DNA from 2 places in the Paenibacillus sp. S02 genome. Region 2 is predicted to be linked to the other one. Evidence: a T-box and tRNA genes for the amino acid it is inferred to sense, from the RefSeq annotation. Region 2 holds a T-box; the other holds one or more tRNA genes.
What was found. A T-box is a leader RNA that pairs with one kind of tRNA and senses whether it is charged. The one in region 2 lies ahead of tyrS (tyrosine--tRNA ligase), so its partner is inferred to be a tRNA-Tyr.

Region 1: it has a tRNA-Tyr gene. The T-box ahead of tyrS (tyrosine--tRNA ligase) is inferred to sense a tRNA for this amino acid. The anticodon was not compared.

What each region holds. Positions count from the first base shown of each region.
Region 1 is NZ_CP073682.1:418,446-422,137, forward strand. It holds rRNA gene KAI36_RS01785 (23S ribosomal RNA) at 1-373, shown strand, start outside; rRNA gene rrf (5S ribosomal RNA) at 524-640, shown strand; tRNA gene KAI36_RS01795 (tRNA-Ile) at 677-753, shown strand; tRNA gene KAI36_RS01800 (tRNA-Ala) at 776-851, shown strand; tRNA gene KAI36_RS01805 (tRNA-Asn) at 856-931, shown strand; tRNA gene KAI36_RS01810 (tRNA-Met) at 966-1,039, shown strand; tRNA gene KAI36_RS01815 (tRNA-Ser) at 1,043-1,134, shown strand; tRNA gene KAI36_RS01820 (tRNA-Glu) at 1,167-1,238, shown strand; tRNA gene KAI36_RS01825 (tRNA-Val) at 1,245-1,320, shown strand; tRNA gene KAI36_RS01830 (tRNA-Met) at 1,351-1,424, shown strand; tRNA gene KAI36_RS01835 (tRNA-Asp) at 1,450-1,526, shown strand; tRNA gene KAI36_RS01840 (tRNA-Phe) at 1,593-1,665, shown strand; tRNA gene KAI36_RS01845 (tRNA-Thr) at 1,692-1,767, shown strand; tRNA gene KAI36_RS01850 (tRNA-Tyr) at 1,772-1,857, shown strand; tRNA gene KAI36_RS01855 (tRNA-His) at 1,877-1,949, shown strand; tRNA gene KAI36_RS01860 (tRNA-Gln) at 1,967-2,041, shown strand; tRNA gene KAI36_RS01865 (tRNA-Lys) at 2,046-2,121, shown strand; tRNA gene KAI36_RS01870 (tRNA-Leu) at 2,136-2,222, shown strand; tRNA gene KAI36_RS01875 (tRNA-Gly) at 2,229-2,303, shown strand; tRNA gene KAI36_RS01880 (tRNA-Cys) at 2,314-2,384, shown strand; tRNA gene KAI36_RS01885 (tRNA-Arg) at 2,411-2,487, shown strand; tRNA gene KAI36_RS01890 (tRNA-Pro) at 2,510-2,583, shown strand; tRNA gene KAI36_RS01895 (tRNA-Gly) at 2,593-2,663, shown strand; gene KAI36_RS01900 (PAS domain-containing sensor histidine kinase) at 2,865-3,692, opposite strand, start outside.
Region 2 is NZ_CP073682.1:3,693,941-3,697,632, reverse strand. It holds gene KAI36_RS16420 (transglycosylase domain-containing protein) at 1-1,050, opposite strand, end outside; T-box leader at 1,186-1,452, shown strand; gene tyrS (tyrosine--tRNA ligase) at 1,519-2,772, shown strand; gene KAI36_RS16410 (AraC family transcriptional regulator) at 2,973-3,692, shown strand, end outside.

The DNA of each region.
Region 1 (3,692 bases), 2.8 Mb from region 2:
TCCTGGGGCTGAAGTAGGTCCCAAGGGTTGGGCTGTTCGCCCATTAAAGCGGTACGCGAGCTGGGTTCAGAACGTCGTGAGACAGTTCGGTCCCTATCTGTCGTGGGCGTAGGAAATTTGAGAGGAGCTGTCCTTAGTACGAGAGGACCGGGATGGACGTACCGCTGGTGTACCAGTTGTTCCGCCAGGAGCACCGCTGGGTAGCTATGTACGGAAGGGATAAGCGCTGAAAGCATCTAAGCGTGAAGCCCCCCTCAAGATGAGATTTCCCAGTATGTAAGACCCCTTGAAGACGACGAGGTAGATAGGTTGGGGGTGGAAGTGCAGTAATGCATGGAGCTGACCAATACTAATCGGTCGAGGGCTTATCCTAAATAAAACGCAAATGAGTTTCGGATCCAGTTTTCAGGGTGTAACCTTGAAGGTATGTACAAGTGACATACGACAAGCGCATGGCTATTCATTCACACGATAAGTGATGAACCGAATAACCGTACGGTAGAATTTACGATGTAAATTCATGTTTGGTGGCGATAGCGGAGGGGTTCCACACGTACCCATCCCGAACACGACCGTTAAGCCCTCCAGCGCCGATGGTACTTGGACCGCAGGGTCCTGGGAGAGTAGGACGTCGCCAAGCGATATCCTTTAAAGGATGATGAAGTTTTACATGTTAGGGCCTTTAGCTCAGCTGGTTAGAGCGCACCCCTGATAAGGGTGAGGTCGGTGGTTCGAGTCCACTAAGGCCCACCACTTCTAGAATAACAAAAAGATTGGGGCCATAGCTCAGCTGGGAGAGCGCCTGCCTTGCACGCAGGAGGTCAGCGGTTCGATCCCGCTTGGCTCCACCAATATTCCCTGATAGCTCAGTTGGTAGAGCACTCGACTGTTAATCGAGTTGTCACAGGTTCGAGTCCTGTTCGGGGAGCCATGTTTTGAATATTTCTGACTTTTATATATAAGGTGGCGGCGTAGCTCAGCTGGCTAGAGCGTACGGTTCATACCCGTGAGGTCGGGGGTTCGATCCCCTCTGCCGCTACTCGGAGAGATACCCAAGTGGCTATAAGGGGACCCTCTGCTAAGGGGTTAGACTGCGAAAGTGGTGCGAGGGTTCGAATCCCTCTCTCTCCGCCATAAATTTATTGGAACCAGAACTTATTTTGTAAGGCCCGTTGGTCAAGGGGTTAAGACACCTCCCTTTCACGGAGGTAACAGGGGTTCGAATCCCCTACGGGTCATAATATGGAGGCTTAGCTCAGCTGGGAGAGCATCTGCCTTACAAGCAGAGGGTCGGGGGTTCGATCCCCTCAGCCTCCACCATAAGAAAATTTGATAAATCCCTTTTAATGTCGCGGGGTGGAGCAGTTCGGTAGCTCGTCGGGCTCATAACCCGAAGGTCGTAGGTTCAAATCCTGCCCCCGCAATTAATTTCCTATTGGAAATGCCTCTGGAACTGTGGTGTAGAGGCCTAACATGCCTGCCTGTCACGCAGGAGATCGCGGGTTCGAATCCCGTCAGTTCCGCCATTTTAACCTCATATATAGTTAGCATATATAGTGTGGATTATATGGTGTAGTAATAAAACAAAATATGGCTCGGTAGCTCAGTCGGTAGAGCAGAGGACTGAAAATCCTCGTGTCGGCGGTTCGATTCCGTCCCGAGCCACCTTTCAAGTGGGAAATGAGTAATGTGCCGGTGTAGCTCAACTGGTAGAGCAACTGACTTGTAATCAGTAGGTTGGGGGTTCAAGTCCTCTCGCCGGCACCATTTTGGAGGATTAGCGAAGTGGCCAAACGCATCAGACTGTAAATCTGCTCCCTTACGGGTTCGGTGGTTCGAATCCATCATCCTCCACCAGTCTTTTCATAATCATATGGCGGTCGTGGCGAAGTGGTTAACGCACCGGACTGTGACTCCGGCATTCGTGGGTTCAAGCCCCATCGGCCGCCCTTTATTCTTAATTTATTGGGGATTAGCCAAGCGGTAAGGCAACGGACTTTGACTCCGTCATGCATAGGTTCAAATCCTATATCCCCAGCCATTAAGAGCCATTAGCTCAGTTGGTAGAGCACCTGACTTTTAATCAGGGTGTCGAAGGTTCGAGTCCTTCATGGCTCACCATTTATAATTATTTTGCGGTCGTGGCGGAATTGGCAGACGCGCACGGTTCAGGTCCGTGTGGGCTAACCCCCGTGGAGGTTCGAGTCCTCTCGACCGCACCATATTTTGCGGACGTGGCTCAGCGGTAGAGCATCGCCTTGCCAAGGCGAGGGTCGCGGGTTCGATTCCCGTCGTCCGCTCCATTATCCATACGGCGCCATAGCCAAGTGGTAAGGCAAAGCTCTGCAAAAGCTTCATCCCCAGTTCAAATCTGGGTGGCGCCTTGACTGCTCATTATGGATTTAAATATGCGCCCTTAGCTCAGCTGGATAGAGCGTTTGACTACGAATCAAAAGGCCGGGAGTTCGAATCTCTCAGGGCGCGCCATTTCTTAAAAAAAGTATAATGTCGGGATGTAGCTCAGCTTGGTAGAGCACCTGGTTTGGGACCAGGGGGTCGCATGTTCAAATCGTGTCATCCCGATACTGATTTGCGGGTGTAGTTCAATGGTAGAACTCCAGCCTTCCAAGCTGGTAGCGTGGGTTCGATTCCCATCACCCGCTTTTTGCTATAGCGGATTCTTGTTGCCTCAGTGGTGACACCTTATAAATAAAGAGAGCCTGTCTGGGGACAGAGCTCTCTCTTTTTTTTGTATCTATCTTCATGTACCCACAATGTGTTGATTATTCATAATCTCGGTATCGGTGTATATCGTTCTGATCATACAACTGGTATACACCGATAACCGATCTAGTGGACAGTTTTTACACGGGAATGGCCAGCTGGATGGAGGTTCCCTCATCTGGAGCAGAGGTCATGCTCATAAATCCCCCTACCCCTCTAGCTCGTTCTTCCATACTAAACAATCCAACTCCCTCTCCTTGGGACTTTCCAGAGAATCCAATGCCCTCATCCCGAATGGTCACTTGTATCATTTCATCTTGATCCTCAACGTCGACATATGCCTCCGCTACATCTGCGTATTTGGCTACATTCGTTAATGCCTCCTGTACAATCCGATAAATTGCTATTTCCTTGCGAATATCAAGGCGTTTACGTAGAGTGCATTGAAAATGCACCTCAATCCCGTAATGAGAACAGAAGTTTTCAATATAGGTTCTTATAGCTGGAACGACACCCAAATCATCCAGAACTGAGGGACGAAGTTCCCACGCTAGACCACGAACATCTTTGATGATGTCGGTCACCTGCGAACGAAGACTCTCCAGAGCAGCACTAGGTTGTTCGGCAAGTTGGCTGTCTAACTGAATAATAAGTGAAAATAAGCTTTGCCCTATCCCATCATGTAGCTCTCTTGAAAAGCGTTTACGTTCTTCTTCCTGTATTTGCATGACTTGCGTCATCATAGACTGGAGTTCTGCTTCTACTTTCTTTAGTTTAGTGACCTCATTGCGGATCGCTAAGTACTGATAGGGTTTACCTTCCTCGTCCATAAACGGAACGATCGTAGTATTCACCCAGTAGTAGCTGTTATCTTTAGCACGATTACGTATTTCTCCTTGCCATACCTCACCTGAACGGATTGTAGTCCACAGGTTTTTCATGAAGGCAGGGGTATGATAGCCTGAATT
Region 2 (3,692 bases):
CTGTTCGGCTTCTTTGAGTAAATCGTTATCGTCCTTGGTCTTGGCATCTGCACTGGCATTAGCTGCTTGACCCGGATTGGTGACAGACATGAGTGCCTGCGCAGCCTGTCGTTCTGTTTCCATCATAAGGTATGGATAGGTGTTATAAGCTTTAACAGTGCGTGGTGCGAGAGATTTTTTGATATCAAAAGCCATCGCTTCATCATACTGTGCTTTATTGATTTTGTTCTCCTCCAGCATTCGACTGAGCACCAGGTGCTGGCGGTTGATGGCTCTTTTAAAGCCAGCTTCATTAAACTCGCCCTTACCGTTGTAAGCAGAATAAGAAGAAGGAAGCTGTGGCAAACCTGCCAGATAGGCGGCCTGGGCTACATTAATCTCGTTCAGATCATTCTCATTAAAAATACCTTTGGCCGCTGCTTTAATGCCAAAGACGTTGTAACCGCTTGAACCGTTACCAAAAGGTACTTTATTGAGATAGGCTGTAATAATTTGTTGCTTGCTCAGGAAGCGCTCAAGGCGCAGAGACAGCAAAATTTCTTTGACCTTGCGGTCATCCGTGCGATCGAGATTTAGAAAGACACGACGCGCAAGCTGCTGGGTGAGGGTACTCCCCCCGGTTTGTACGGATTCATGCAGCGCCTTTTGCTTCACAGCACGCAGCGTTCCCGACAGATCGACACCTTTATGCTCATAAAAATGATTATCTTCAATGGCAATGACTGCGTCAATGACGAGTTGTGGAATCTCCTTAAACGTGACAGGTCTTCGATCTTCTTCTGTCCGAAGTTGTCCGATGGGAGAGCCGTCATTGAAATAAGCGAAGCCTGTAATTGCATTCTTATCTACTTCCTGTAAGATCATGGATCTGGAACGCACGGGTTCGCTTTTTACAATAGAAGCAACATAGCCGGCGGCGGCCCCTCCTGCAAATAGTGCCCCCATAAAACCGATGATGATGACCCACTTTATGACACGGCCGAGCCTTCGCATGGTTGTCCTCAAGCGGGAAGGCTTTGGCGTTGATACATTGTTTTTTTCTTCAACCATTAAGTCTTCCTCCTTTATAACAGCCATTATTATAGCATAAAATTACAAAATGAACCCATATGCTAAAAAGCCTGTCTTTTGGTGTCGTTGACTACATAAAAGCAGTGTGTTATAAATAGGTCAAAGTAAATATCGTGAAAAGCAGAGAAAGACTTCAGTAGAAGGCGGAATCACGTTGTGCAGAGAGCCGATGGGTGGTGTAAATCGGTAGCGTCCCTCCTTTGAATTACCGTCTGGAGCTGTCTGGATGAATGGAAAGCATTTGCAGGTTTGCGAAGCTACCATAGTAATCCAGTACCGGGTGTAGGCCCGTTATAGGAATGAAGTGAAAGAAATGTCTGTCTTTGATATGCGTTTCTTTAATTAGGGTGGTAACGCGAGTAGCTCCTTCTCGTCCCTTGGGATGAAAGGGGCTTTTTGGTTTATATAATATGTAATATTTTGGATGAAAAATAGGAGGTATACAGGATGAAGTGGGAAGAATTGAAGCCGGAGCAACAGGTAGAGGTCGAGCGACAGCTAGAGGTGATACAGCGGGGTGTGGCGGAAATTGTACCGGAGGATGAGCTGAAGCGTAAGGTAATTAAATCGGTCGTTAGCGGCGAGCCGCTCAAAATTAAGCTGGGTCTTGATCCATCTGCGCCCGACATTCACATCGGACATACGGTTGTTATGCACAAACTGCGCCAGTTCCAGGAATTAGGCCATCAAGTGCAACTGATTATCGGAGATTTTACAGGCAGAATTGGTGATCCGACAGGTAAATCGGAGACTCGTAAGCAACTGACTGAGGAAGATGTACAGCGTAATGCACAAACGTACAAGGAACAAATTTTTAAAATTCTCGATCCTGAAAAAACAAAGGTATTCTACAATTCCGAATGGTTAGGGCCAATGTCTTTTGCTGATGTAGTAACCCTGTCGGCCAAAGTAACGGTTGCCCGTATGTTGGAACGAGATGATTTTACAAAAAGGTACCAAAACGGATTGCCGATCAGCATCCATGAGTTCTTTTACCCGCTGATGCAGGGCATGGATTCCGTGGCTCTCCAAAGCGATATTGAATTGGGGGGGACGGATCAGAAATTTAATCTGCTGATGGGCAGAACCCTGCAAAAAGAATACGGAGTTGAGCCGCAGGCTACTATTACATTACCATTGCTTGAAGGGCTGGATGGCGTCCAGAAGATGAGCAAAAGTTTGGGGAACTACATTGGTGTTGATGAGGAGCCGAACGAAATATACGGGAAATCCATGTCCGTTCCTGACGAGCTGATGCTGAAATATTTTGAGCTTGCAACGGATATCAACAACGAAGAGCTGGCAGAGCTGGCGAAAGGTGTTAAGAATGGCTCAGTACATCCACGTGATGCCAAAATGAAGCTGGCTGGAACGTTAGTGCGCATGTACCACGGTGAAGAAGCAGAGGAAGCAGCAAAGCAGCATTTTGTGACCGTATTCCAGCAACGTGCGCTGCCTGACGATATTGAAGAGTTCACCTTGACGGCTGATCAGTTAGAAGAAGGTGGCATTCGTGTGATCCAATTGCTGACTCATCTGGGCTTTGCAGCATCTAATGGTGAAGCCAAGCGCAGTATTCAGCAGGGTTCGGTCAAAATTAACGAAGAGAAATGGACCGATGTGAACGAAGCATACACGCCGAAGGAAGGCGACATTGTCCAGGTAGGTAAACGGAAATTTGCTAAAATCAAGCTTGGATAATGAAAGATATTCAAAAGCAGCGCTGAGATTGTATCGATCTCAGCGTTGCTTTTTTATTTCTGCCAAGTGAAAAGTCATGATAAACTTAGCACAAATAATCAAACATGTAGGTAAAGAGTTATACATAATGAAAACGTGGGTTGCACAATTTGGGTGTAGGATAGACAACCAAAACAATTACAAGTGCGGGGAAGGATTATATGGACTACTTTAAACGAATTCAGTGTGCGATTGAGTTTATTGAATTGAATCTCCGGGAGGATTTAAAAATTGCCGAGATTGCTTCACAGGCATGCTTTTCAGCTTTTCATTTCCAGCGGGTTTTTCAGGCCATTTCGGGTTTTACGGTTCAACAATATATAAGAAGAAGAAGATTGTCCGAGGCGGCTGAACAGCTAAAACAATCCAATCAAAAAGTGTTGGACATTGCTATTGAGTATCAGTACAACTCACAAGAAGCTTTTACCCGCGCTTTTGAAAAGAATTTTGGGATCACCCCTGGGAAGTATCGTAACGGTGATATTGAGCTTCCTGTGCAAAGTAAAATCAATTTTCTGGATTACCAAAAAAATACGATGGGGGATTTGGATGTGAATAAGCCGGTGATATTGCAGCTCGATTCGGTCAAAATTGTAGGATATGAATATAAAACAAATCTGAATAATGAGCAGCACTATAAAGAAATCCCAGGGTTTTATGGGCACTTTGGAGCAAATGAATATTTTATGTGTATCCCGAACAAAATTGCACCGGGAATGTCGTATGGGGTTGCCTGTCGATTTGAAGACAACGGTGCATTTTCATTTGTGGTAGGCGAGGCAGTTGAAAAAGAGTCAAAAGAACTGGCAGAGGGTTTCATATATATGGAGATTCCAGCAGGGAAGTATGCTGAGTTTGACGCTTCGGGTTCAGATGGACGG